4 regions of the Methylibium sp. T29-B genome follow, and region 4 is predicted to be linked to each of the others. Evidence: predicted binding sites of a transcription regulator. Region 4 holds the regulator's gene; each other region holds the start of a gene.
The links. The regulator FNR, encoded in region 4, switches genes on or off when oxygen is low (the NO sensors DNR and NnrR bind a similar motif). The targets are predictions, from matches to a motif close to TTGATNNNNATCAA.

Region 1 (5,860 bases), on a different contig from region 4:
CGGCGGCTCGCCGGTCACGGTGGAAGTGCGCACCGAGGCCAGCGCGCTGGCCTCCGGCGGCATGCCCTCGCGCTACGACTTCCGCGGCCAGCCCCAGCCCGAGGGCAGCATCGACCGCGCCGGCCTGCTGACCACGGTGCAGCTGCCGCTCGGTGAGTGGGTCACCGTCGCCAGCGACGGCGGCAGCGAGCGACGCAGCGAACGCGGGGTGCTGTCCAGCGCCGAGATCGCGCGCGACCGGCGCTACGTGGTGCAGATGCGCGTCACGCTGCCCTGATCCCATCGGACCGCTGCGCCGACGCGCGCGGCGCCGCTGCCGCGCTCAGCCCGCGGTACCGACGGCCAGCCGGTCCCGGCCGCCGCGCTTGGCCTCGTAGAGCGCGGCGTCTGCCGCGTCGGTGAGGGCCTTGGGCTCGATCGACTTGCCCGCCACCCGCACGGCCACGCCGATGCTCAGCGACACCACGCCGTCGGTCGGCGATGCCAGGTGCTCGATCGCGGCGTCGCGCAGCGCCTGCAGGCAGCGCTGCGCGACGGCTCGCGCGCCATCGATCGGCGTGCCCGGCAGCAGCACCGCGAACTCCTCGCCGCCGTAGCGCGCCACGATCTCGCCGCCGCGCCGCGCGCAGGCGGTGATGAGCTCGGCCACGCGGCGCAGGCAGTCGTCGCCGGCAGGGTGGCCGTAGCGGTCGTTGTAGAGCTTGAAGTGGTCGATGTCGATCATCAGCAGCGCCAGCGGCTGGTGTGTCCGCGCGCTGCGCGCCCACTCGCGGGCCAGGCAGTCGTCGAAATGGCGCCGGTTGCCCACCCCGGTCAGCGCATCGGTCGTCGACAGCTGCTGCAGCCGCGCATGCGCCAGCTCGATCTCGGCCTCGGCCTCCTTGCGGCGCGTCACGTCGCGGTGCGTGCCGACCACGCGCAGCGGCTGCCCGTCCGCGCTGCGGTCGACCACCACCGCATGGCTCTGCACCCAGATCCAGTGGCCCGCGCGATGCCGCATGCGGTGCTCGCACTGGAAGGCCGGCGCCGCGCCGCCCAGGTGGGCCTGCAGCGCGGCCCGCACCTGCGGCCAGTCGTCGGGATGGATCAGCGTGCGCCAGTCGGTGGTGCTCGGCCCGGCCCCGTCGGCGGCATGCCCCAGCATCTCGAGTTCGCGCGCGTTCGCGGTCCAGACGTTGGAGGGCACGTGGATGTCCCAGAGACCGAGGTTGCCGCCGCGCAGCACCAGGTCCAGCAACTCCGCGCTGCGCTGCCGCTCGCGCTGCGCCTCGGCCGAGGTCTTCGCCAGTTCGGCCGCCTGCTGCTGCGCCAGGCGCGTGTGCGCACGCAGCGCCAGCAGCGCCGCGGTCTGGCGTGCCAGGGCCTGCAGCGCCGCGGCCTGGGCCGGCGCCAGCAGGCGCGGCTGCGTGTCGATGACGCACACCGTGCCCATCGGCAGCCCGCCCTCCACGAGGATCGGTGCACCGGCGTAGAAGCGGATGTGCGGCGGCCCGGTGACCAGCGGGTTGTCGGCGAAGCGCGGGTCGGCATGGGCGTCGGGGATCGTGAACACCGCGTCCGGCCGCAGCAGCGCGTGGTCGCAGAAGGCCAGGTCGCGCGGGGTCTCCTGGGCCTCGAGGCCGACGCGGGCCTTGAACCACTGGCGTTCGGCGTCGACCAGCGAGATCAGCGCGATCGGCGCGCCGCAGAGCTGCGAGGCCAGCGCCACGATGTCGTCGTAGGCCCCCTCGGGCAGGCTGTCGAGGATCTCGAAGCGGCGCAGGTGCGCCACGCGATCGGCGTCGTTCTCGGCACGGGCAGCGGGAACAGCGGGCATCTCGACGGACGGCCTGGCGGCGGGAGCATCACGACGATCGAGGATAGCCCGCGACGTGGCGCCTGTCGGCAAGCTCGTGCAACACCGGGCCGGCGCCCGGGCAAACCCTTGCCGCGCGAACCGATCGGTGGCACACGGCTTGCGCCAAGTCGAGCATGCACGTCTGTTCGCCCGACCCTGCCGCCCTGCCGCCCGCCTCGGCGGCGCCTCGGGCCGTGCCGCGCCACGACGGCACGCCGTGGCAGGACCGTCTCACGCTGCTGCTCGAATCGACCGGGGACGGCATCTTCGGCATCGACATCGACGGCTGCTGCACTTTCATGAACCGCGCCGCCGCCCAGGGCCTGGGCTACCGCACCGAAGAGGTGCTCGGCCGCAACATGCATGCGCTGATCCACCACTCGCACGGCAACGGTGCGCATTACGCCGAGGCGGACTGTCCGATCTTCAACGCCTTCCGCCGCGGGTTGCCGTGCCGCATCGACCACGAGGTGCTGTGGCGCGCCGACGGCAGCTCCTTTCAGGCCGAGTACTCGTCCTACCCCATCGTCGAGGCCGGCGCGGTGGTGGGTGCGGTGGTCACCTTCGTCGACATCACCGCGCGCAAGCAGGCCGAGGAACAGCTGGTGCGCGCCAAGCGCGAGCTCGAACGCACCAACGACCGGCTGGAGCAGCGCGTCGCCGAGCGCACCCGCGCGCTCAGCGACGCGCTCGCGCAGCGGCGCCGGCTCTCGGCCTACCTGGAGACGGTGCGCGAAGAGGAGCGCACCCGCATCGCCCGCGAGATCCACGACGAACTCGGCTCGCTGCTGGTGGCGCTGAAGATGGACGTCAACTGGCTCGAGAAGCGCGTCGCCGACCGCCTGCCGCTGGCCGCCAAGTGCGAGGGCATGGGCGCGCTGATCGACACCGCGGTCGACAAGGTCGGCCGCATCATCACCGACCTGCGGCCCAGCATCCTCGATCACCAGGGCCTGTGGGCCGCGCTGGAGTGGCAGGCCCAGGAGTGGCTGGAGAGCGCCGAGCTGGAGGCCGACATCCAGGTGCACGTGGCCGCCGGCGTCGCGCCGCCCGAGGGCGGGTCGGCGATCGCGGTGTTCCGCATCTTCCAGGAGCTGCTGTCGAACATCGCGCGGCATGCGAAGGCGCGTCGCGTCGGCATCCGCATCGTGGTCGATGCGCCGCCCGAGCCGGTGCTCTACCTCGATGTGCGCGACGATGGCGTCGGCACCACCGCCGAGGCGCTGAACGACCCGCGCAGCTACGGCGTGATGGGCATGCGCGAGCGCGCGGCGCACTTCGGCGGGCGTCTCACGATCGACAGCGCGCCCGGCCAGGGCACGCTGGTGCGGTTGGTGATGCCGCTCGCGCCGGAGGAGCGGCCATGATCCGCGTCGTCATCTGCGACGACCACGTGATCGTGCGCCAGGGCATCAAGCAGATCCTGGCCGACGCCGGGGACATCGCGCTGGCCGGCGAAGCCGGCAACGGCCCCGACGCGATGGCCCTGGTGCGCGCCGGCGCCGCCGCCGGCACGCCGCCCGACGTGGTGCTGCTCGACATCGCGATGCCGCAGCGCGACGGACTCGACGTGCTGAAGTCGCTGAAGGCCGAGTTCCCGAGGTTGCCGGTGCTGATGCTCAGCACCTATCCCGACCGGCAGTACGCGGTGCGCAGCCTCAAGCTCGGCGCGGCCGGCTACCTGAACAAGAGCGCCGACAGCGAGCAGATGATCGACGCCATCCGCAGGGTGGCGCAGGGCAAGCTCTTCATCACCCCCAGCGTCGCCGAGCAGCTGGCGGGCGCGGTGGGGGCCGGCATCGGCAGCAGGAAGGGCGGCGTCGGCGACGACGAGGCCCCGCTGCACGAGCGCCTGTCGCACCGCGAGTACCAGGTGTTCGGCCTGCTCGCGGCCGGCAAGAGCGTCGGCGAGATCGCCGAGCAGCTGGTGCTGTCGTCCAACACGGTGAGCACCTACCGCGCCCGCATCCTCGAGAAGACCGGGGTGCGCAACGACGTGGAGCTGGCGTTGTACGCGGTGCGGCAGGAGCTGATGCAGGTCTGACGGCGCGCGGCCGGGCGGCCGGTGGCGGAACGTGAGCTTGATCCAGGTCAGCCGCCGGCGAGTCGCGGCGCCGTTGCGCGCCGGCTGTGCCAGAGTGCGGCGTGTCCGATGCACTGGCCCGCGGGCCACCGACGCGCATGAAGCTCACCTTCCTCGGCGCCGCCGACACCGTCACCGGCTCGAAGCACCTGGTCGAGATGGGCGGCGCGCGCGTGCTGCTCGACTGCGGCCTGTTCCAGGGCTACAAGACGCTGCGCGAGCGCAACTGGGCGCCGCTGGCGGTGCCGCCGGCGCAGATCGACGCGGTCGTGCTGAGCCACGCCCACCTCGACCACTGCGGCTGGCTGCCGGTGCTGGTGAAGCAGGGATTCAAGGGCCCGGTGTATGCCTCCGCCGCCACGCGCGACCTCGCCGAGGTGCTGCTGCTCGACAGCGCCCACCTGCAGGAGGAGGACGCACGCCGCGCCAACCGCGGCGGCTGGTCGCGGCATGCGCCGGCCCTGCCGCTGTACGGCGTGGCCGACGCCAAGCGCGCCATCGCCCGCATCGGCGTGGCCCCGGCCGGGCGCGGGGTGCGCGTCGGCGACGCCCGCATCGAGTTCACCCCCGCCGGCCACCTGCTGGGGGCGATGTCGGTGAGCGTGTGCGCGAACGGCCGCACGCTGGTGTTCTCGGGCGATCTCGGTCGCGGCGACGACCTGCTGATGCCCGCGCCGGGCCGCGTGGCGCAGGCCGATGTGCTGCTGATCGAGTCGACCTACGGCAACCGCTGCCATCCGCGCGACAACGTGCAGGCGCATCTGGGCGAGATCGTGCGTGCCACGGTGCGGCGCGGCGGCAGCGTGCTGCTGCCGTCGTTCGCCGTCGGTCGCGCGCAGGCCCTGCTGCTGGTGCTGCAGCGGCTCAAGGCGGCCGGCGAGATCCCGGCCGACCTGCCGCTCTTTCTGGACAGCCCGATGGCGAGCACCGCGACCGCGCTGTACCAGCGCCACCGCAAGCTGCTGCGCATCACGCCGCGCGAGGCGGCCACGCTGACCGACGACGTGACGCTGGTCGCCGGGCCCGAGGCGTCCGAGCGCCTGACGCGCCAGCGCTGGCCCAAGGTCATCATCTCGGCCAGCGGCATGGCCACCGGCGGGCGCGTGCTGCACCACCTGAAGGCGCTGGCGCCCAACCCGCGCAACCACATCGTGTTCCCCGGCTTCCAGGTCGGCGGCACGCGCGGCGCGGCGCTGGTGGGCGGTGCGCGCGAGGTCAAGATCCACGGCGAGTACGTCGCGGTGAAGGCCACCGTGAGCCACCTCGAAGGCTTCTCCGGCCATGCCGATGCCGACGGGCTGATGGAGTGGCTGCGCGGCTTCGAGACACCGCCCGAGCGCTGCTTCGTCGTCCACGGCGAGCCGGCGGCGGCCGACACGCTGCGGCTGCGCATCCAGGACGAACTGGGCTGGCGCGTGTCGGTGCCGGAACACGGCGCGGCGCTGGACCTGTGAGCGGGGTCACGCTGCCGGACGGTGCCCTCGGCCTCGCGGTGGCCCTCGGTGCCGGCCTGCTGATCGGCGTCGAGCGCGAGCGCCGCAAGGGCCGCGGTCGGGACCGCGAAGCCGCGGGCCTGCGCAGCTTTGCCGTCGCGGCCGCCACCGGCGGCCTGGCGCAGTGGGTGCCGGTGCCGGGCTGGTGATCGTCGGCGCCTGCTGGTGGCCGGGCTGGCCGCGCTGTCGCACGCGAAGAGCCGTTCGCGCGATCCTGGCCTGACGACCGAGCTGGCGCTGTTCACCACCTACCTGATCGGCGTGCAGTCGGTCCTCTCGCCGGCCCTCGGGGCGGCCTGCGGTGCGGGGCTGGCGGTGCTGCTGGCAGCACGTGAACGCCTGCACCGCTTCGCAACCGAGCTGCTCAGCGAGCAGGAGTTGCACGATGGGCTGCTGCTGACGGCGCTGGCGCTCATCGTGCTGCCCCTGATCCCGGCGCGACCGCTC
Region 2 (5,860 bases), on a different contig from region 4:
GCAGGGGCAGCTGCCCGAAGCCGTGGAGCACCTGCGCGGCGCGATCTCCGACCGGCGCATGGTGCTGGAGGAATCGGTCTCGAAGGCCTGCCTGGCCTGTGCGCTGGTGATGGCGCTCTACGAAGCCGACCAGACCGGCGACGCGCTGGCGCTGTTCGAGCAGTTCCACGACATGATCGTCGAGGCCTCGCTGCATGACTACCTCGTGGTCTGCTATCGGGCGGTCGCCCGCATCCGCGACCAGCGCGGGGAGCTCGCGCTCGCGCTGGAGACTCTGGAAGAGGCCGAACGGCTGAGCTACAACGGCCGCTGGCCGCGCGCCGTGCAATTGATACAGGGCGAGCGGGTGCGCCGCGAACTCGTCGCGGGCCGCGTCGATCGGGCGCAGACGCTCGCCGCCCGCCTGCAACCCGAGAGCCGCAGCGACACCGACGACTGGGTGCGGTTCTCGGAGGAGACCGACGGCCCGCGCATCGGCCGCATCCGGCTCGATCTGCATGCGGGCCGCGCGGCCCAGGCGCTCGACGAGATCGGCGCCTGCCTAGCGGCCGCACAGCGCCAGGGGCGCGTGCACCGACAGATCCGGCTGCAGACGCTGGCGGCGCTGGCGCACCACAGTCTGGGTCAGACGCGGCCGGCGCACCGCTGCCTGCAGTTGGCGCTGGAACTCGCGGCGCCCGGCCGTTACGTGCGCATGTTCCTCGACGAAGGCCCGGCACTGGCGGCACTGCTGCGCGCCCATGCCAACCTGCCGGCCGCAGCCCCCGAGAACGGCGCCGAGGCCCGCGCCCTCCTGGGACGGCTGATCGAGGCCAGCGGCACCGCGCCAGCCCCTGCGGACACCCCCTGGCGCGCCGCGGCGCTGGAACCCCTCACCAAGCGCGAGCACAAGGTGCTCGCGATGCTGGTCGACTACCAGTCGAACGAGGAGATCGCCAGCGCGCTGTGCGTGAGCCGCGACACCGTGAAATTCCACGTCCGCAACATCTACTCGAAGCTGGGTGTGAAAACGCGGCTCGAGGCCATCCGCGTCGTGAAGACATCGGACACCACGGGCCGCTAGCGCCGCTTCACTTGGCCGGGCCGGGATTGGCCTTCAGCCAGACTTCCATCTCCTCGGGCGACACATAGCCGTCCTTGTTCGTGTCGATCTGGGTCCAGTCGCGCCCACCGGTTGGCTGGGCCGCGGACTTGGCCTGGGTCGCTTTGGTTTCCGGTTTGGCGGCCGGCGCGTTCTGCGCCAGCGCGACGGAAGTGCCCAGCATCGGGCCGATGGCGATGATCAGGGTGCGCAGCAGGCTCATGCAGGTCTCCTCTTGAAGGGTTGCAAGAAGCTGTCCGATCGATCGGACAGCGGTTCGGCAGCAAGGCGCCGGACCTCAGCCTGACAAAAAACTGACAGCATGGAAATGGGAAAAATTCCTGTCCTCCCGTGCCGAGCGCACCTGCAGAAAGAAAAAAGGCTGCCTCTCGGCAGCCCTCATTCCGCAAAGCGCCTTGCGGCACTCAGCGACCGTCGCGTGATCCGAAGCGCGAAGCGCCCTCACGGCGCCCGCCGCCGAAACCGCCGCCCGACGGGCGGCCACCACGGCCCTGACCGTGACGCTGGCCCGGCAGCGGCTTGGCCGGACGCGGACGCTGCGGCGTGGGCTCCAGACCGACGATCACGCTGGCCTCGATCGGCTGGCGGGTGAAGGCCTCGATCGCACGGATCTTGCCGCGCTCGCGGTGCTCGGCGATGGTGATTGCGGTACCGCTGCGGCCGGCCCGGCCGGTGCGGCCGATGCGGTGCACGTAGTCTTCAGCCTTCATCGGCAGGCCGAAGTTGATGACGTGGCTGATGCTCGGCACGTCGAGGCCGCGCGCCGCCACGTCGGTGGCGACGAGCACGCGCACATGGCCGTCACGCACGTTCTGCAGACGACGGTTGCGCACCGCCTGCGGCATCGCGCCGTGCAGCGCGACGGCCGAGTGGCCTTGCTGCTGCAGCGCCTCGGCGATGGCTTCGGTGTCGACCTGGGTGCTGGCGAACACCACGGCCTGGTCCACCTCGGCATCGCGCAGCCAGTGCTCCAGCAGCGCCTGCTTGTGGCCCATGTTGTCGGCCCAGTGCAGGGTCTGGGTGATGTCGCTGTGCACGTCGTGTGCGGTCGCCAGTTCCAGGCGGCCGGGCGAGCGCATCAGCTTGCTGGCCAGCGCCATGATCCGCGGCGCGAAGGTGGCCGAGAACATCATGGTCTGGTCGCGCTGGGCGGTGGCGTCGGCGATCGCCGCCAGGTCCTCGGCAAAGCCGAGGTCCAGCATGCGGTCGGCCTCGTCGACCACCAGCACCTGCGTCGCGTCGAGGCGGATCTGACCACGGCTGTGCAGGTCGAGCAGGCGGCCGGGAGTGGCCACGACGAGTTGGGCGCCGCGCAGGTCGAACAGTTGCTTGCCGAACGGCATGCCACCCACCACGGTGGCGATGCGCAGGCCGCGCGCGGCGTCGCGCAGCGGGTGCTGCTTGGCTTCGGCGCGCAGCGCTTCGCCCACGCCGCGCATCAGGTCGATCGCGTCGGCGGACACCTGCTGGGCAAGTTCGCGGGTCGGGCACAGCACCACGGCGCGCGGCGTCGCGACGCGGGTCTGTTCGGCGGCACCGGCATTCAGCAGGCGGTGCAGCACCGGCAGCAGGAAGGCCGCGGTCTTGCCGCTGCCGGTCTGGCTGCTCACCATCCAGTCGCCGCCCTTCAGGGCAGCGGGGATGGCTTGTTCCTGCACGCTGGTGGGCGCAGTGAAGCCGAGCTGGGTCACGGCATGCAGCAGCGGAGCGGCAAGACCAAGGGATTCAAAATTCGAAGCAGTCACGAAGCATCCCCGCCGGGTTGCCGGCGGGTCCGTCATCGCCGCATGCAGAGATGCGGCAGGTTGGTCCAAAACACATCGACCAACAGACGGACTGCACTGGGTGCAATGGCCCCGATGGGAAACGGGTGGGGCCGGACTGGTGACGATGCACTGACCCTCGGGGCCCGCGGCGCGGGTGAGGGAGGCTGCTTTTTGCAGCGCAGCAAGCATTGTCGCACATCCCGCCTGCCCGTGCCGAATTCGGGCGCGCATGTCCCCGGGTGGACAGGCCGCCGGCGGGCAATTCCTACAATCGAATCGCCTCCTCCCACCACTCCCCGCCTGTCCTGCGATGACGACCTTCCCGTTCCTCGAAGCGCTTGGCCACGGCATCACCGCGATCGACACCGGCTTCATGCGGCCTCGCTTCGATGCGGCCTATCTCGTCGTCGAAGGCGGCCATGCCGCCTACGTCGACAGCGGCATCAACGACGCGCTGCCGCGCCTGCTGGCCGCGCTCGACGTGCAGGGCCTGGACCGCGGCGCGGTCGATTACGTGATCGTCACCCATGTGCACCTCGATCATGCCGGCGCCGCCGGCCTGCTGATGCAGCAGTTGCCGAACGCCCGGCTGGTGGTGCATCCGCGCGGCGCGCCGCACATGATCGACCCGAGCGCACTGGTCGCGGGTGCCAGCGCGGTGTATGGAGCCGAGGAAGTGGCCCGTACCTACGGCACGGTGCAGCCGGTGCCGGCCGAGCGCGTGCTCGCCAGCCACGACGGCATGGTGCTCGACCTGGCGGGCCGGCCGCTGCTGCTGATCGAGACGCCCGGCCATGCGCGACACCACCATTGCATCTGGGACGAGCGCAGCCGCGGCTGGTTCACCGGCGACACCTTCGGCCTGTCGTATCCGGAGTTCCGGACCCCAGGCGGTCGTTACGTCCTGCCGACGACGACGCCGGTGCAGTTCGAACCCGGGCCCTTGAAGACCTCGATCGCGCGCATGCTCGAGAAGCGCCCGGACTGCATGTACCTCACCCACTACAGCCGCATCGACGAGGTCGATTCTTTCGCCGAGCAGCTGTTCGAGCAGATCGATGCAATGGTCGCACTGGCGCGACCACTTGCGACGGCCGGCGATCGCGATCAGCAACTGCGCCACGGACTGGCACAGCTCTATCGCCGGAGACTCCGGGCGGCTGGCAGCGTGCTTTCCGATGCGCAGATCGACGAGTTGCTGACGGTGGATGTCGAGCTCAACGCGCAAGGCCTCGGCGTGTGGCTCGATCGCGAAGCGCGCAACGCACAGGCGCCCGCCCCCGGCGCACGCTGAACGCCGGCGGCAGCCCCCACCGTGACGGACCTCACGGAGGCCATGGCGGCAACGCTCCGATATTGCGCTGCATCAAATGGCGGAGGCGACGCACTGCCGATGATCCGGCGCACACATCGATGCGCCAAAGGATCCCATGCGCCTGAACACCCCCGTGACAGCCAGCGAGTACCCCTTCCCCGCCGGCGAAACCCTGGTCTCGACGACCGACCTGAAGGGGCGCATCACCTACTGCAACCCGGCCTTCATCACGGTCAGCGGCTACGCACGGGAAGAACTGCTGGGCCAGCCGCACAACATGATCCGCCACCCCGACATGCCCGAGGAGGCCTTCCGCGACATGTGGGCCACCATCGCCTCCGGCCAACCGTGGTCGGCGCCGGTCAAGAACCGTCGCAAGGACGGTAGCTGCTACTGGGTGATCGCGAACGTCACGCCGCTCATGAGCGGCGACCAGCCGACCGGCTACATGTCGGTGCGGACGGCCCCGGATCGCGCCGATGTCGAGCGTGCCGAGGAACTCTATGCAGTGATGCGTACCGAGAAGGCCGCCGGACAACTGGTCCACCGTTTCGACGCCGGCCGCCTGCGGGTCGACACCTGGCTGGGCCGCCTCTCGAATGTGCTGCGCCTGCCGGTTCAGGTGAAGCTCGGTGTCGTCGCCGCGCTGCTGGGATCGGCCGGCTTCGTGACGGGTGCGGCCGTCACCGGCGGTAGCCTGCTGCAGTGGCCTGCGCTGGGCCCGGCGCTGACGGCCATCGCCACGCTGCTGCTCTGCTCGGTGGCCGCCGCCGCCTACTTGAACCGGATGACGATCGCTCCGCTCGCGCAGCTGGTGCAGTTCGCCAATCGCATGGCCGCCGGCGACCTGACGCAGAAGATCGATATCGACCGCCACGACCTCGTCGGCCAGCTCACGAAAGGACTGAACCAGTTGAACGTGAACCTGCAGTCCATCGTGCGCGACGCGCGCAACGAGATCGAGCAGATGCGCGTCGTCACCGGCGAGATCGCCTCGGGCAACCAGGATCTCTCGGGACGGACCGAGTCGCAGGCGAGCAGCCTGCAGGAGACCGCCGCCTCGATGGAACAGATCACCGGCACCGTGCGCCAGAGCGCCGATTCCGCCGAGCAGGCCACGCGCCTGGCCACCCAGGCCACGGCGGTGACCCAGCGCAGCAGCGACGCGGTGCAGGACGTCACCCGCACGATGGGCGAGATCAGCGCATCGTCGCAGCGCATCGGCGAGATCATCCAGGTGATCGACGGGATCGCATTCCAGACCAACATCCTCGCGCTCAACGCCGCGGTCGAGGCCGCCCGGGCCGGTGAACAGGGACGCGGCTTCTCGGTCGTGGCCTCCGAGGTGCGGGCGCTCGCGCAGCGCACTTCGTCGGCGGCGAAGGAGGTCAAGCAACTGATCGAGGACTCGGCCGCCAAGGTCGACACCGGCAGCCGCCTCACCGACGCGGCCCGGTCGACGATGGACGACGCCTTGCGCACGGTGCAGCAGGTCGGCCAACTGATCAGCGAGATCAGCCACGGCGCGCGCGAGCAGCTGACCGGCATCTCGCAGATCAACGAAGCGGTCACGCAGCTCGACACGATCACGCAGCAGAACGCCGCGCTGGTCGAGCAGATGGCGGCATCGGCGGTGTCGCTGTCGCAGCAGTCGGGCACGCTGGCGGAAACGGTGAA
Region 3 (5,860 bases), on a different contig from region 4:
CAAGGTCAAGAGCGATCCCGGCAAGCTGTGGGAACAGATCAAGGGCGTGAAGGGCCATGTCTACACCTGGCCCAAGAGCACCTACATCGCCGAGCCGCCGTTCTTCCAGGACTTCACCATGGAGCCGGCCGTGGCGGACGCCGGCGTGAAGGGCGCACGCATCATGGGCCTGTTCGGCGACTCGATCACCACCGACCACATCTCGCCGGCCGGCTCCTTCAAGGACACCACGCCGGCCGGCAAGTACCTGCTAGAGCACGGTGTGCTGAAGGCCGACTTCAACAGCTACGGCTCGCGCCGCGGCAACCACGAGGTGATGATGCGCGGCACCTTCGCCAACGTGCGCATCAAGAACCTGATGCTGCCGCCCAAGGACGACGGCGCGCGCGAGGAAGGTGGCTACACCCTCTTCCAGCTCGACGGTGCGGACAAGGGCCGCAAGCTCGCGATCTACGACGCCGCCATGCAGTACATCGCCGCCGGCGTACCCACGGTGATCTTCGGCGGCGAGGAGTACGGCACCGGCTCGTCGCGCGACTGGGCCGCCAAGGGCACGCAGCTGCTGGGCATCAAGGCCGTGGTGGCGAAGAGCTTCGAGCGCATCCACCGCAGCAACCTGGTCGGCATGGGCGTACTGCCGCTGCAGTTCAAGGGCAGCGACTCATGGAGCACGCTGGGACTGATCGGTGACGAGGTGGTGGACGTGGTGGTCGATGCCGACATGAAGCCGCAATCGGACGCCACGCTGGTGATCACCACGCCCACCGGTGAGAAGAAGACCGTGATCGTCACGCTGCGCATCGACACGCCGATCGAGGTGGACTACTACAAGCACGGCGGCATCCTGCCCTTCGTGCTGAGGCAGTTGCTCGCCGCGTGACCACCGCCTTGTGAGTTGTGAGGACGCGGCACGACGGTCGTCGCGTCCTCAGTGGGACAGCCGTGCGCTGAATACCGCCTCGTCGAAGCCGACCGTCACGCCACCCGGCCACTCCACCACGGGCCGCTTCACCAGCGACGGATGTTCCCTGAGCGCCCGCTGGGCGCTCGACGCGTCGACGACGGACTCCCGCACCGCAGGATCGAGTTGGCGCCAGGTCGTGCCCTTGCGGTTGACCAGCGTCTCCCAGCCGGTGGCGGACACCCATCTGGCCAGCGCGTCGGGAGGCACGCCCTGCTTCTTGAAGTCGTGAAACGTGTAGCCAACGTCGCGGGCCTCCAGCCAGGCGCGGGCCCGCTTCACGGTGTCGCAGTTCGGGATGCCGTACAGGGTGATCGTGGGCATGGAATCAGCGACCGTCGAAGAGATCGTCGCACTGCGGATCGACGTTGTTGCCCAGTTCGGCCACCTTGTCGGAGGTGTCGAGGCTGACCTGGAACCACACGCAGAACGGCGTGTCGTAGCGGTACGACCAGAGCTGGTGCTGCTGACGTGACAGGAAGCGCACGTTCGACGGATGGCCGATGCGCCGCAGCACTTCGTCGCGGCTCATGCCGATCTGCAGTGCATAGAAGTTCTTCTCGGTCAGCACCTGTTCCCAGCGCAGCAGCCGCTGGTCGGCATCGAAGTCGAGCATGTAAGTGTGCTTGCCCATCGGGCCTCGGGCGAACTCCAGCCGCTCACCGGCTGGAGCGAGTGCATAGCGCCCGGTCGGCGGCCCCATGCGCTCGATGACCTGCGCCTGCGGTGTACCGACGGGCAGGCCCGAAGGGCTGTAACCGGCGCAGGCTGACAACGCGAGCACGCCGATCCACAGCAGCATGCAGCGCAGGGTGGTCGATGCAGCAGCGGGGGTCGGCCGGTTCATGCGCAAATTCTGCCCGCGAGCGAAATCCGACCCGGTCGCGCGGAGATCGCGATTGAGCAACGTCGCTCAATCGCGACCTGGCAGCCGCCGCGTCGCGTCCGCCGTCGGCAGGCGCCACATCCACAGCGCAACGGCGGTGCAACACAGTGCGGGCATCCATCGCCAGGGCGAAGTCAGCCACCACCACGACCAGACACAGCCCAGCGTCATCATCACCGTGGCCAGTCGCTTCGCCGCCAGCGGGATCGCGCGATGCGAACGCCACGCCTGAATCATCGGTCCGAAGCGTCGATGCCCGAGCAGCCAACGTTCGCAGCGCTCGCTCCCGCGCGCAAAGCAGAAGGCCGCCAGCAGCACGAAGGGCGTCGTGGGCAACAAGGGCAGCACGATGCCGACCAGGCCCGTCAGCAAGGCCAGCCCCCCCGCCAGCGACCACAGCGCGCGAATCCAGCGCGGCGTCGGGGGAATTGGGGCCTCGTCCTGCATGGACGCAGTATCGGTCCGCCGGAGACCGATCGGTCGCCCGGCCGCCTGGGCCGGTCTCGAGCGCTCTAGACGGACCTCGCCGTCGCCCGCCCGGCCAGTGCTTCCAGCGCGGAGCCCAGACCCAGCAGGGTCGGTTGCGCTTCGGTGATGCGCCTGAAGACATCGGCATACACCGCATCGCCCTCGTCGCCGGCAAGCGGGTCGCGGTTCTGCAGGAAGGCCGCATCGAGTTCGCTCCAGTCCTGATCACCGAGCACGCGCTCGGCCATCGGCAGCACCATCGCCTCCTCCGTGCGCATGTGGTTCAGGTAGAAGTGCATGTAGGCCGTCATCGAGCGCTCGAAACGCTCGCGTCGCTCCTCGCCCTGGGGCGTCTCGGCCATCACCTCGAAGGCCAGCAGCTCGTGTTCGAGTTTGCGGATGAACTGCTCGCCCTGGGCATGGTCCTGATCGAGCCGGTTCAGCACGGCGGTGCGCTCTGCGCTGCGCGACCGCAGCATCGGAAACAGCAGCCGGCTTTCCTTGGCATGGTGCAGGCGCTCGGGAAATTCGTCGACGTAGAAGAGCATGGCGCGCAACATCCCGAAGTCCGGCAGCGTTCCGCGCCGGCGATGCTCTCCCAGCATCAGGTGGATGGCGCGCAGCATCGCAGACAGAGCCCGATGCTCCTGGCGAATGATGGTCAAGCTGGCGTGCACGGGGGGTTGATGCAGTGTAAGAAAGCGTACGGCCACGGCGATAAACACCCGCCGCGCCGTCGGTCGCTAGCGTCGATCCAGACCGCCCAGCAGGCCTTGCGCCAGATCAAGAGGCCGTTCATTCGCAGCGAAGGAGACACGGTGTAGGCGCGTTCGTACAGCACGCGGCGCGATCGCCCTACTGCCTTTGGACTGCAGGCTACCCATCATCGAGTTGCCACGGTCCCATCCATCCCGGGTGGTCCCACTTGCCCAACTTCGAGGAGTTCCCATGAGCGACAAGCAAGTCATCCAGATCCTGAACGAACTGATCGAAACGTCGAAGGACGGCCAGTACGGATTCGCGAAATGCGCCGAGCGAGCCGAGTCCGTCGCCCTCAAGCAGACACTGCAGGCCCGTGCCGCGGAATGCGAAAGCGCCGCGGTGGAGTTGCAGGCCCTGGTCCTGCAGCACGGGGGAAGCCCCGAGGATCATGGCAGCGTCGCCGGCGCCTTCATCGGGGATGGGTGTCGGTGAAGGATGCATTCACCGGCAGCAGCGATCACGCGTTGCTGGAGGAGTGCGAGCGCGGCGAGGACGCGGCACTGGCCCGCTACCGCAAGGCGCTGAAGCAGCAACTGCCGATCGACGTGCAGCAGACGCTCGGCCGGCAGTTGCTTGGGGTGCAGTCCAACCACGACCAGATCAAGGCGCTGCGCGACAGCGTGACGTCCTGAGTCCTGCAACCGACGCTTCGCACATGTCGGACACTGGCTACGATTCCTTCAACAACCGCGCCGAACTGGCTTCGGCGCGGATTGCAGGCTGCTTCTCTTGCCTGGCTATCTTCGAGCCGTCCGACGTGGTGAGTTGGACACACGGCGAATCCACCGCCGTGTGTCCGCTCTGCGGTGCGGACACGGTCCTGCCCCACGTCGGCAGCCTCGCGACATTGCGGGCCGTGCATGCCGGGCTGCTGGACAACTGCGACGAGACGATCCCCGCCGTCCTGACGCTGACGCCCGAGACCGACTAGCAAACTCAGCGCATCTCGAAACCCGGATAGCCGCCGGCGGCCAGTTCTTCGCAGCGTTGGCGGTATTTTCCGACCCCACCGATGTACGAAAGCATGCGGCGCTGCTTGCCCTTGACATTGGTTCCCATGTACCAGGAATCGGTCTTGACCAGCAGCGTCGCGTTGGAGGTCTCGTCGTGGTGAGCCACCCATTCGTCTTCCAGCGCCCGGCTGGGCTCGATGACGGTCAGGCCCTTACGGCGCAGCGCCACCAGGCACTCGGTGATCCAGTCGACCTGCTGCTGCAGGCAGGTGGTCATGTTGCAGAAGGCCGCCGACGGCGCCAGTGGCGCCCCGGTCGTGAAGAGGTTGGGATAGCCGTGCACCTGCAGGCCCATCGTGGTGCGGATCTCGCGGCCCCAGTCGTCCTTGAGCGAGCGCCCGCCGCGACCGCGGATGTCGATGCGCGTCAGTGCACCCGTTCCCGCATCGAAACCCGTCGCCAGGATCAGGATGTCGAGTTCGTGGAGCCTGCCGTCGGCCGTTCGCACACCTTCGGGCGTGACGCACTCGATCGGCGACGCCTTCACGTCAACGATCTCGACGTTCGGGCGGTGGTAGGCCTCCAGGTAGTTGGTGTCCAGTGGCACGCGGTTGGTCCCGAAGCCGTAGTTCGTGGGGATCAACTTCTCGCACAGCATCGGGTCCTTGAGCCGCTCGCGCATCTTCCCGCGCACGAACTCGGAGACCTCGGCGTTGACCTTTTCGTCGAAGAACATTTCGGAGAACGAGGCCAGCCACAACGCCAGCGAGCCGTCGTTCCAGAGCTCCTCCAGCACGGCGATCCGCTCCTCGGGCGTCCTTTCGGCCCAAGTGCCGTAGCCGCCGAAGTCGTAGACGTGGCCGGCAAAGGTGCGCTGCACGCGTTCCTTCATCTCGTGGAAGCGGCTCGAGAATCCGGCCCAGACCGCCTCGGTGTACTTCGGGTTGTTCATCGGGATCGTGTACTGCGGCGTGCGCAGGAACACCTTGAGGTGGCCGACCTGACTCGCGATCGTCTGGATGACCTGGATGCCCGTCGCCCCGGTGCCCACGATGCCCACGCGTTTGCCGGTGAAATCGACCGGCTCCTTCGGCCAACGCGCGGTGTGAACAACTGGCCCTTGAAGCTGCCCTGACCGGGGAACACCGACGTCAGCGGCGCCGACAGCATGCCGCAGCAGGTGATGAGGAAGCGCGCCTGGACGGTATCGCCCTGGTCGGTCGTGATCGACCAGCTCTGCGCAGCTTCATCGTAGTGCGCCGCCTCGACGCGCGTGCTGAACCGGTAATGCTTGCGCAGGTCACAGCGGTCCGCCACGTAGTTCAGCCAGCGCTCGGACTCGGGCTGCGCCGGGAAGCGCTCGCTCGGTTTCCACCCCTTGTAGAGATCTTCCGAAAACCAGAACTGGTAGACCTCGGCCGTGGAATCGAACCGGGCGCCCGGGTAGCGATTCCAGTACCAGGTGCCTCCGACGTTGGAGCCGGCCTCGAAAGCCTGGACGTCGAACCCCTGCTCGCGCAGGCGATAGACCTGGTACAGGCCGGCGATGCCTGCCCCGATGACCACGGCGTCCACCTTGGTGGCCTTGGCAACGGTCTTGTCGTTCATCACGATCCCCTTCACTTGGTGATTTCAGCGGCCGTGACCGAGCGTCGCGTCACGGGAGAAGCGCTGCCCAAGGATGGAGGAGCGAAGGCAGCGTTTCCGTCACGCAGGCGACAGAGGCCATGGGGTGTAACCCTTAGACCGGCCGCCGCTGTCAGACAACGAATGACCCAGGGTCGGCGGGGTCGTTCGAGGCTCGCGTGAAAACCCGTTTGCCACCAGCAC
Region 4 (5,860 bases):
TGAAGCTCGATGCCGCGCCCTGGGGCGCCGCGAAGCTGGCCCGCCGGTCGGCCAAGCACGCGGTGTGGCTGGCGATCGGCCTGTGGACTGGCTTCACCTTCGTCGGCTACTTCACGCCGATCCGCGAACTGGGCGGCGAGGTGCTCGCGCTGATCGGTCTGGCCGGCCCGGGGTCGGCCGGGCCCGGCCCCTGGGAAGCGTTCTGGGTGCTGTTCTACGGCTTCGCGACCTATGGCAACGCCGGCTTCATGCGCGAGCAGGTGTGCAAGTACATGTGCCCGTACGCGCGCTTCCAGAGCGCGATGTTCGACCACGACACCCTGATCATCAGCTATGACGGCGGGCGCGGAGAGCCGCGCGGCTCGCGCCCGCGCAGCCTGGCGCACGACGCGCTGGCCGCCCAGGGCAAAGGCGACTGCATCGACTGCACGCTGTGCGTGCAGGTCTGCCCGACCGGCATCGACATCCGCGAGGGGCTGCAATACGAGTGCATCGGTTGTGCCGCCTGCATCGACGTGTGCAACGGCGTGATGGACAAGATGGCGTATCCGCGCGGACTGATCCGCTATGCGACGCAGAACGGCCTGGCTGCCGGGCAGAGCAGGCTGGACTGGCGGCGTGTGTTCCGTCCGCGCGTGCTGGTCTACGGCGTGATCCTGCTGCTGATCTCGGTCGGCTTCGTCACCAGTCTCGTGCTGCGCAGCCCGATGCGCGTCGACGTGGTGCGCGACCGCGGTACGTTGGCAAGGCTGGTCGACGAAGGGCGCATCGAGAATGTCTACCGGTTGCAGATCATGAACGCCACCGAGTCGGAGCAGCGCTACCGGGTGGTGGTGAGCGGCATCGCCGGCGCGCAGGCGCAGGTGCGTGACGAGGTGCGGCTGGCCCCGGCCGAGTCGCGCTGGGTGCCTGTCGCGGTGCAAGTGCCGCCGCAGAGCGCCGCGGCCCTGGGCCCCGGCGCCCACCCCTGCGCTTCGAGATCATCCGCGAGGCCGACGGCATGCAGCCGGCGGCCAGCGTGTCCGAGAAATCCACCTTCGTCGTGCCGCGCTGAACGCGGCCCTCTCCGGAGCAACCCATGACCCCGAACGAGAACGCAACCCGCCCGACGCCCGCGCCTGAGCGGCCGCTGCCCTGGTGGCGCGAGCCCATGCTGTGGCTGGTGCTGGGCGGCCCGCTGGCGGTCGTGGTGGCTGGCATCGTCACTGCCGTGATCGCCGTGCGTGGCAGCGACCCGGTGCTCAGCCGCAGCAGCGAACCGCTGGGCAGCGACACGCCGGCAGTGCAGGCGCGCAATCATGCGGCCACGCCGCGCCCCGAGCGCTGAGCGTGGTGCCGCCCGTCGACCCGGAGCTCGCGACGATGAGACAACGCACGCTGTGGATCGCCTGGCCGTCGTTCCTGATGGCGGGTGTGCTGGAGGTCCTGGTGTTCAGCGCAGCCGACCCGGCGGAACTGAACGGCTGGGTCGGGCGCGCGCTGGAGACGGTGTCGCCGGCTGGCGTCTACACGCTGGCCTTCTTCGCGTTCTGGACCGTGTGCGCGCTGACGTCGATGTTGACGCTGCTACTGGCAACGCCGGAGCCGGCCAATACCGAGCCGCGCCGCTGGCCCTGAGTCGCGCCGGGCGAGGCAGGCGGCGAACCTTCAGCAGGCCGGGCCGTTGACGAGCCGGCGCAGCCCGGATTCGTCGAGCACGCGGATGTCGCGCTGCTTCACCTCGAGCAGACCTTCGTCCTGGAACTTCGAGAAGGTGCGGCTCACGGTCTCCAGCTTGAGACCGAGGTAGCTGCCGATCTCCTCGCGCGTCATGCGCAGCACGAGCGACGAGGCCGAGAAGCCGCGTGCCTGCAGGCGCTGCGTGAGGTTCAGCAGGAAGGCCGCGAGCCGCTCCTCGGCCCGCATGCTGCCGAGCAGCAGCATCACGCCGTGGTCGCGCACGATCTCGCGGCTCATGATCTTGTGGAACTGGTGCTGCAGCGGCGTGGATTCGCGCGACAGCTTCTCGAGCTGCGAGTAGGGGATCTGGCAGACCTGGGAGTCCTCCAGCGCCACCGCGTCGCAGGCATGGCGGTCGGTGCTGATGCCGTCCAGTCCCAGCAGTTCGCCGGCCATCTGGAAGCCGGTCACCTGGTCGCGGCCGTCGTCGGCGGACACGCAGGTCTTGAAGAAGCCGGTGCGCACCGCATAAAGCGACTCGAAGCGATCCCCGGCGTGGAACAGCGTGTCGCCGCGCTTCACGGGGCGGCGGCTGCCGACCAGCTGGTCGAGGTGGTCGAGATCGTCGTCCGACAGCCCCACCGGCAGGCAGAGCTCGCGCAGGTTGCAACTGGAGCATGCGACCTTGAGGGCCTCGATGCGGATCGGTTCACGTTCCATGCGCTTCATTATGATCTTGTGCGCCACCCGCGATGGAGCATGTGAGTCGGCGGCAGTGTCGTGAGGGGCAAGTTGCATGATCGACCTCAAGCTGTGCGTGGATTGTCGGAGGCCGCCGGCGACCGGCCTTGACCCAGATCAAGAGCCCGGTGAGAGGCCCTCGGCACAGTCCGGACATGCCCCCTCCGACCCTGACCGACATGCTGGAACCGGCTGCGCCGAGCGAGGAACTCCTGAGTCGTCTGGACGCCGGTGGGCCGCGCTACACCTCCTACCCGACTGCCGACCGCTTCGTGGAGGCCTTCGGCCCCGCTCAGTACCGGCAGGCCCTGGGCCAGCGCCGCAGCGGCGCCCCGGCGGCCGGCGCGGTGGGCGGCGGCACACCGCTGTCGATCTACGTCCACATCCCATTCTGCGAGTCGGTCTGCTACTACTGCGCCTGCAACAAGGTGATCACCCGGCAGCACCGGCGCGGCACCGAGTACCTGGAGTGGCTGGGCCGCGAGGTGGCATTGCACCAGGACGTGATCGGCAGCCGCCAGCGCGTCAGTCAGCTGCACCTCGGCGGCGGTACGCCGACCTTCCTGGACGATGCGGAGCTGTCGCAGCTGATGGCCCTGCTGCGCGGCGCCTTCGACCTGCAGCCGCAGGCCGAATGCTCGATCGAGGTCGACCCGCGCACCGTCAGTGCCTCGCGGCTTTCGCACCTGAAGGCGCTGGGCTTCAACCGCCTGAGCTTCGGCGTGCAGGACTTCGACCCCGAAGTGCAGCACGCGGTGCACCGCGTGCAGCCGGCCGAGCAGGTGGAGGCGCTGATCGCCAGCGCGCGCGCATTGGGCTTCGATTCGATCAACGTCGACCTGATCCACGGCTTGCCCAAGCAGACCCCGGCCTCGCTGGCCCGGACGGTGGAGCAGGTGGCGCGGTTGCGGCCGGACCGCGTGGCGCTCTACAGCTATGCGCATCTGCCGCAGCGCTTCAAGCCGCAGCGGCGCATCCATGCGGCAGACCTGCCGGGCACCGCCCAGCGCGTGACGATGCTGTCGAACGCGATCGCCGCCTTCCTGGCGCACGGCTACGACTACATCGGCATGGACCACTTCGCCCTGCCGGGTGACGCGCTGGCCGCGGCCAAGCGGCAGGGCCGGCTGCACCGCAATTTCCAGGGCTACAGCACCCAGCCCGACTGCGACCTGATCGGCCTGGGCGTCTCGGCCATCGGCCGCATCGGCGCGACCTACAGCCAGAACGCGAAGACGCTGCCGGAGTACCAGGACGCCCTGCGCTCCGGGGAACTGCCGGTGGTGCGCGGCCTCGTGCTGACGCGGGACGATGTGGTGCGCCGCTCGGTGATCATGGCGCTGATGTGCCAGGGGCGGGTGGTGTTCGAATCCATCGAACTGGCCCACCTGCTCGATTTCCGCCGCTACTTCGAGGCCGAACTGCGCCGGCTGCAGCCACTGGCCGGGCAGGGGCTGATCGAGATCGACGACGACGCGATCCAGCTCACCCCGCTGGGCTGGTACTTCGTGCGCGCGGTGGCGATGGTGTTCGATCGTCACCTGCAGGCCGACCGCGATCGCGAACGCTATTCGCGGCTGATCTGACGCAAGGGACAGTCACCGCATGAGCCTCTCGCTGGTGGCGGCCGGGCTGGCGATCGGCATCGCGGGCAGTCCGCACTGTGCCGCGATGTGCGCCGCGCCCTGCGCGGCGATCGAGCGGTCCTGCGGCGGCGCACGGCCTGCGCGGGCCGCCGCCGCCCTGCATCTGGGGCGCCTGCTGTCCTACGGCCTGGCGGGGGCGCTGGTGGCTACCGGGGCGGGATGGATGGCCGAACTGGCCCAGGCCACCCGCTGGTTGCGGCCGCTGTGGACCCTGCTGCAGGTGGCCGTGGTGGTGTTCGGCCTGTGGCTGCTGGTGGCCGGACGCATGCCCCGCGTCGTGCTGGGCACCGGCTCCGCACCCGGCGTGGCCATCCCCATGCTCGGGCCGCTCCCTGCGATGGGGCGGCGGCGCGGCTGGGGCTGGGCCGGTACGGCCGGTGCGCTGTGGGCGGCCTGGCCTTGCGGCCTGCTCTATTCAGCGCTGGTCGTTGCGGCGCTGGCCGACGGGCCGCTGGCGGGCGCGGCGGTCATGCTCGCCTTCGCGCTGGGCGGCGGGCTGGCCTTGCTGTTCGGCCGCGGCGTGCTCGGTCGACTGGGGCAGGGCGCCGGCGCGGCGAGGTGGGCCGGTGCCCTGCTGGTGATGGCTGGCGGATGGGCGATCTGGCTGCAGCTGACCGGTCCGTCCGGGCATGGTGCAAGGTGGTCTGACGCAGCGGATCGACGGTGCTCGCGGCCGCCGTCCGGCGGCTCGCTGCACCGCACGATGGCTCGCCTAGAATCGAAGCCACCCCCTCTGTTCCTTCCGACCCCTTACCCAGCGGAGACGCAAGTCCATGTACCAGCACATCAAGGTGCCTGCCGACGGCCAAAAGATCACCGTCAATGCCGATTTCTCGCTCAACGTGCCCGATCAGCCGATCATCCCCTTCATCGAGGGCGACGGCACCGGCTTCGACATCACGCCGGTGATGATCAAGGTGGTCGACGCGGCGGTCGAGAAAAGCTACGGCGGCAAGCGCAAGATCCACTGGATGGAGATCTACGCTGGCGAGAAGTCGACCAAGGTCTACGGCCCCGACGTCTGGCTGCCGGAAGAGACGCTGCAGGTCCTGAAGGAGTATGTGGTCTCGATCAAGGGCCCGCTCACCACGCCCGTGGGCGGTGGCATCCGCTCGCTCAACGTGGCGTTGCGCCAGGAGCTCGACCTCTACGTCTGTCTGCGCCCGATCCAGTACTTCGAGGGGGTGCCGAGCCCGGTGAAGGAGCCGCACAAGACCAACATGGTGATCTTCCGCGAGAACTCGGAGGACATCTACGCCGGCATCGAGTTCGAAGCCGAGAGCGAGAAGGCCAAGAAGCTCATCAAGATCCTGCAGGATGAATTCGGTGTCAAGAAGATCCGCTTCCCCGCCACATCGGGCATCGGCATCAAGCCGGTGTCGCGCGAGGGCACCGAGCGCTTGGTGCGCAAGGCCATCCAGTACGCGATCGACAACGACAAGCCCAGCGTGACGATCGTGCACAAGGGCAACATCATGAAGTTCACCGAGGGCGGTTTCCGCGACTGGGCCTATGGCCTGGCGCAGAAGGAGTTCGGCGCGCAGCCGATCGACGGCGGCCCGTGGTGCAAGTTCAAGAACCCGAAGACCGGCAAGGAGATCACCGTCAAGGACTCGATCGCCGACGCCTTCCTGCAGCAGATCCTGCTGCGCCCGGCCGAGTACTCGGTGATCGCCACGCTCAACCTGAACGGTGACTACGTGTCCGACGCGCTGGCCGCGCAGGTGGGCGGCATCGGCATTGCGCCGGGGGCCAACCTGTCGGACTCGATCGCGATGTTCGAGGCCACCCACGGCACTGCGCCCAAGTACGCC

Region 1: a site for FNR is predicted at 3,919-3,932, ahead of Y694_RS18880 (MBL fold metallo-hydrolase RNA specificity domain-containing protein). Genes of this name have one in related genera too.
Region 2: a site for FNR is predicted at 4,225-4,238, ahead of Y694_RS09945 (PAS domain-containing methyl-accepting chemotaxis protein). Genes of this name have one in related genera too.
Region 3: a site for FNR is predicted at 3,089-3,102, ahead of Y694_RS00190 (hemerythrin domain-containing protein). Genes of this name have one in related genera too.

Annotation. Positions count from the first base shown of each region.
Region 1 covers NZ_AZSN01000183.1:319-6,178, reverse strand. The annotation lists partial or broken gene Y694_RS25015 (hypothetical protein) at 1-277, shown strand, start outside; gene Y694_RS22785 (diguanylate cyclase domain-containing protein) at 323-1,816, opposite strand; gene Y694_RS18890 (PAS domain-containing sensor histidine kinase) at 1,972-3,204, shown strand; gene Y694_RS18885 (response regulator transcription factor) at 3,201-3,881, shown strand; gene Y694_RS18880 (MBL fold metallo-hydrolase RNA specificity domain-containing protein) at 4,019-5,374, shown strand; gene Y694_RS26240 (hypothetical protein) at 5,371-5,562, shown strand; partial or broken gene Y694_RS18875 (DUF4010 domain-containing protein) at 5,579-5,860, shown strand, end outside.
Region 2 covers NZ_AZSN01000047.1:19,263-25,122, forward strand. The annotation lists gene Y694_RS09925 (LuxR C-terminal-related transcriptional regulator) at 1-1,063, shown strand, start outside; gene Y694_RS09930 (hypothetical protein) at 1,071-1,304, opposite strand; gene Y694_RS09935 (DEAD/DEAH box helicase) at 1,507-2,793, opposite strand; gene Y694_RS09940 (MBL fold metallo-hydrolase) at 3,179-4,162, shown strand; gene Y694_RS09945 (PAS domain-containing methyl-accepting chemotaxis protein) at 4,299-5,860, shown strand, end outside.
Region 3 covers NZ_AZSN01000001.1:37,507-43,366, forward strand. The annotation lists gene acnA (aconitate hydratase AcnA) at 1-880, shown strand, start outside; gene Y694_RS00175 (arsenate reductase) at 929-1,285, opposite strand; gene Y694_RS00180 (hypothetical protein) at 1,290-1,808, opposite strand; gene Y694_RS00185 (YbaN family protein) at 1,875-2,294, opposite strand; gene Y694_RS00190 (hemerythrin domain-containing protein) at 2,360-2,980, opposite strand; partial or broken gene Y694_RS00195 (ferritin-like domain-containing protein) at 3,264-3,709, shown strand; gene Y694_RS00200 (hypothetical protein) at 3,733-4,008, shown strand; gene Y694_RS00205 (NAD(P)/FAD-dependent oxidoreductase) at 4,014-5,090, opposite strand; gene Y694_RS25225 (NAD(P)/FAD-dependent oxidoreductase) at 4,979-5,638, opposite strand.
Region 4 covers NZ_AZSN01000084.1:4,602-10,461, forward strand. The annotation lists partial or broken gene ccoG (cytochrome c oxidase accessory protein CcoG) at 1-1,054, shown strand, start outside; gene Y694_RS13675 (hypothetical protein) at 1,079-1,327, shown strand; gene Y694_RS13680 (hypothetical protein) at 1,363-1,617, shown strand; gene fnr (fumarate/nitrate reduction transcriptional regulator Fnr) at 1,648-2,379, opposite strand; gene hemN (oxygen-independent coproporphyrinogen III oxidase) at 2,556-3,986, shown strand; partial or broken gene Y694_RS23510 (sulfite exporter TauE/SafE family protein) at 4,072-4,581, shown strand; gene icd (NADP-dependent isocitrate dehydrogenase) at 4,820-5,860, shown strand, end outside.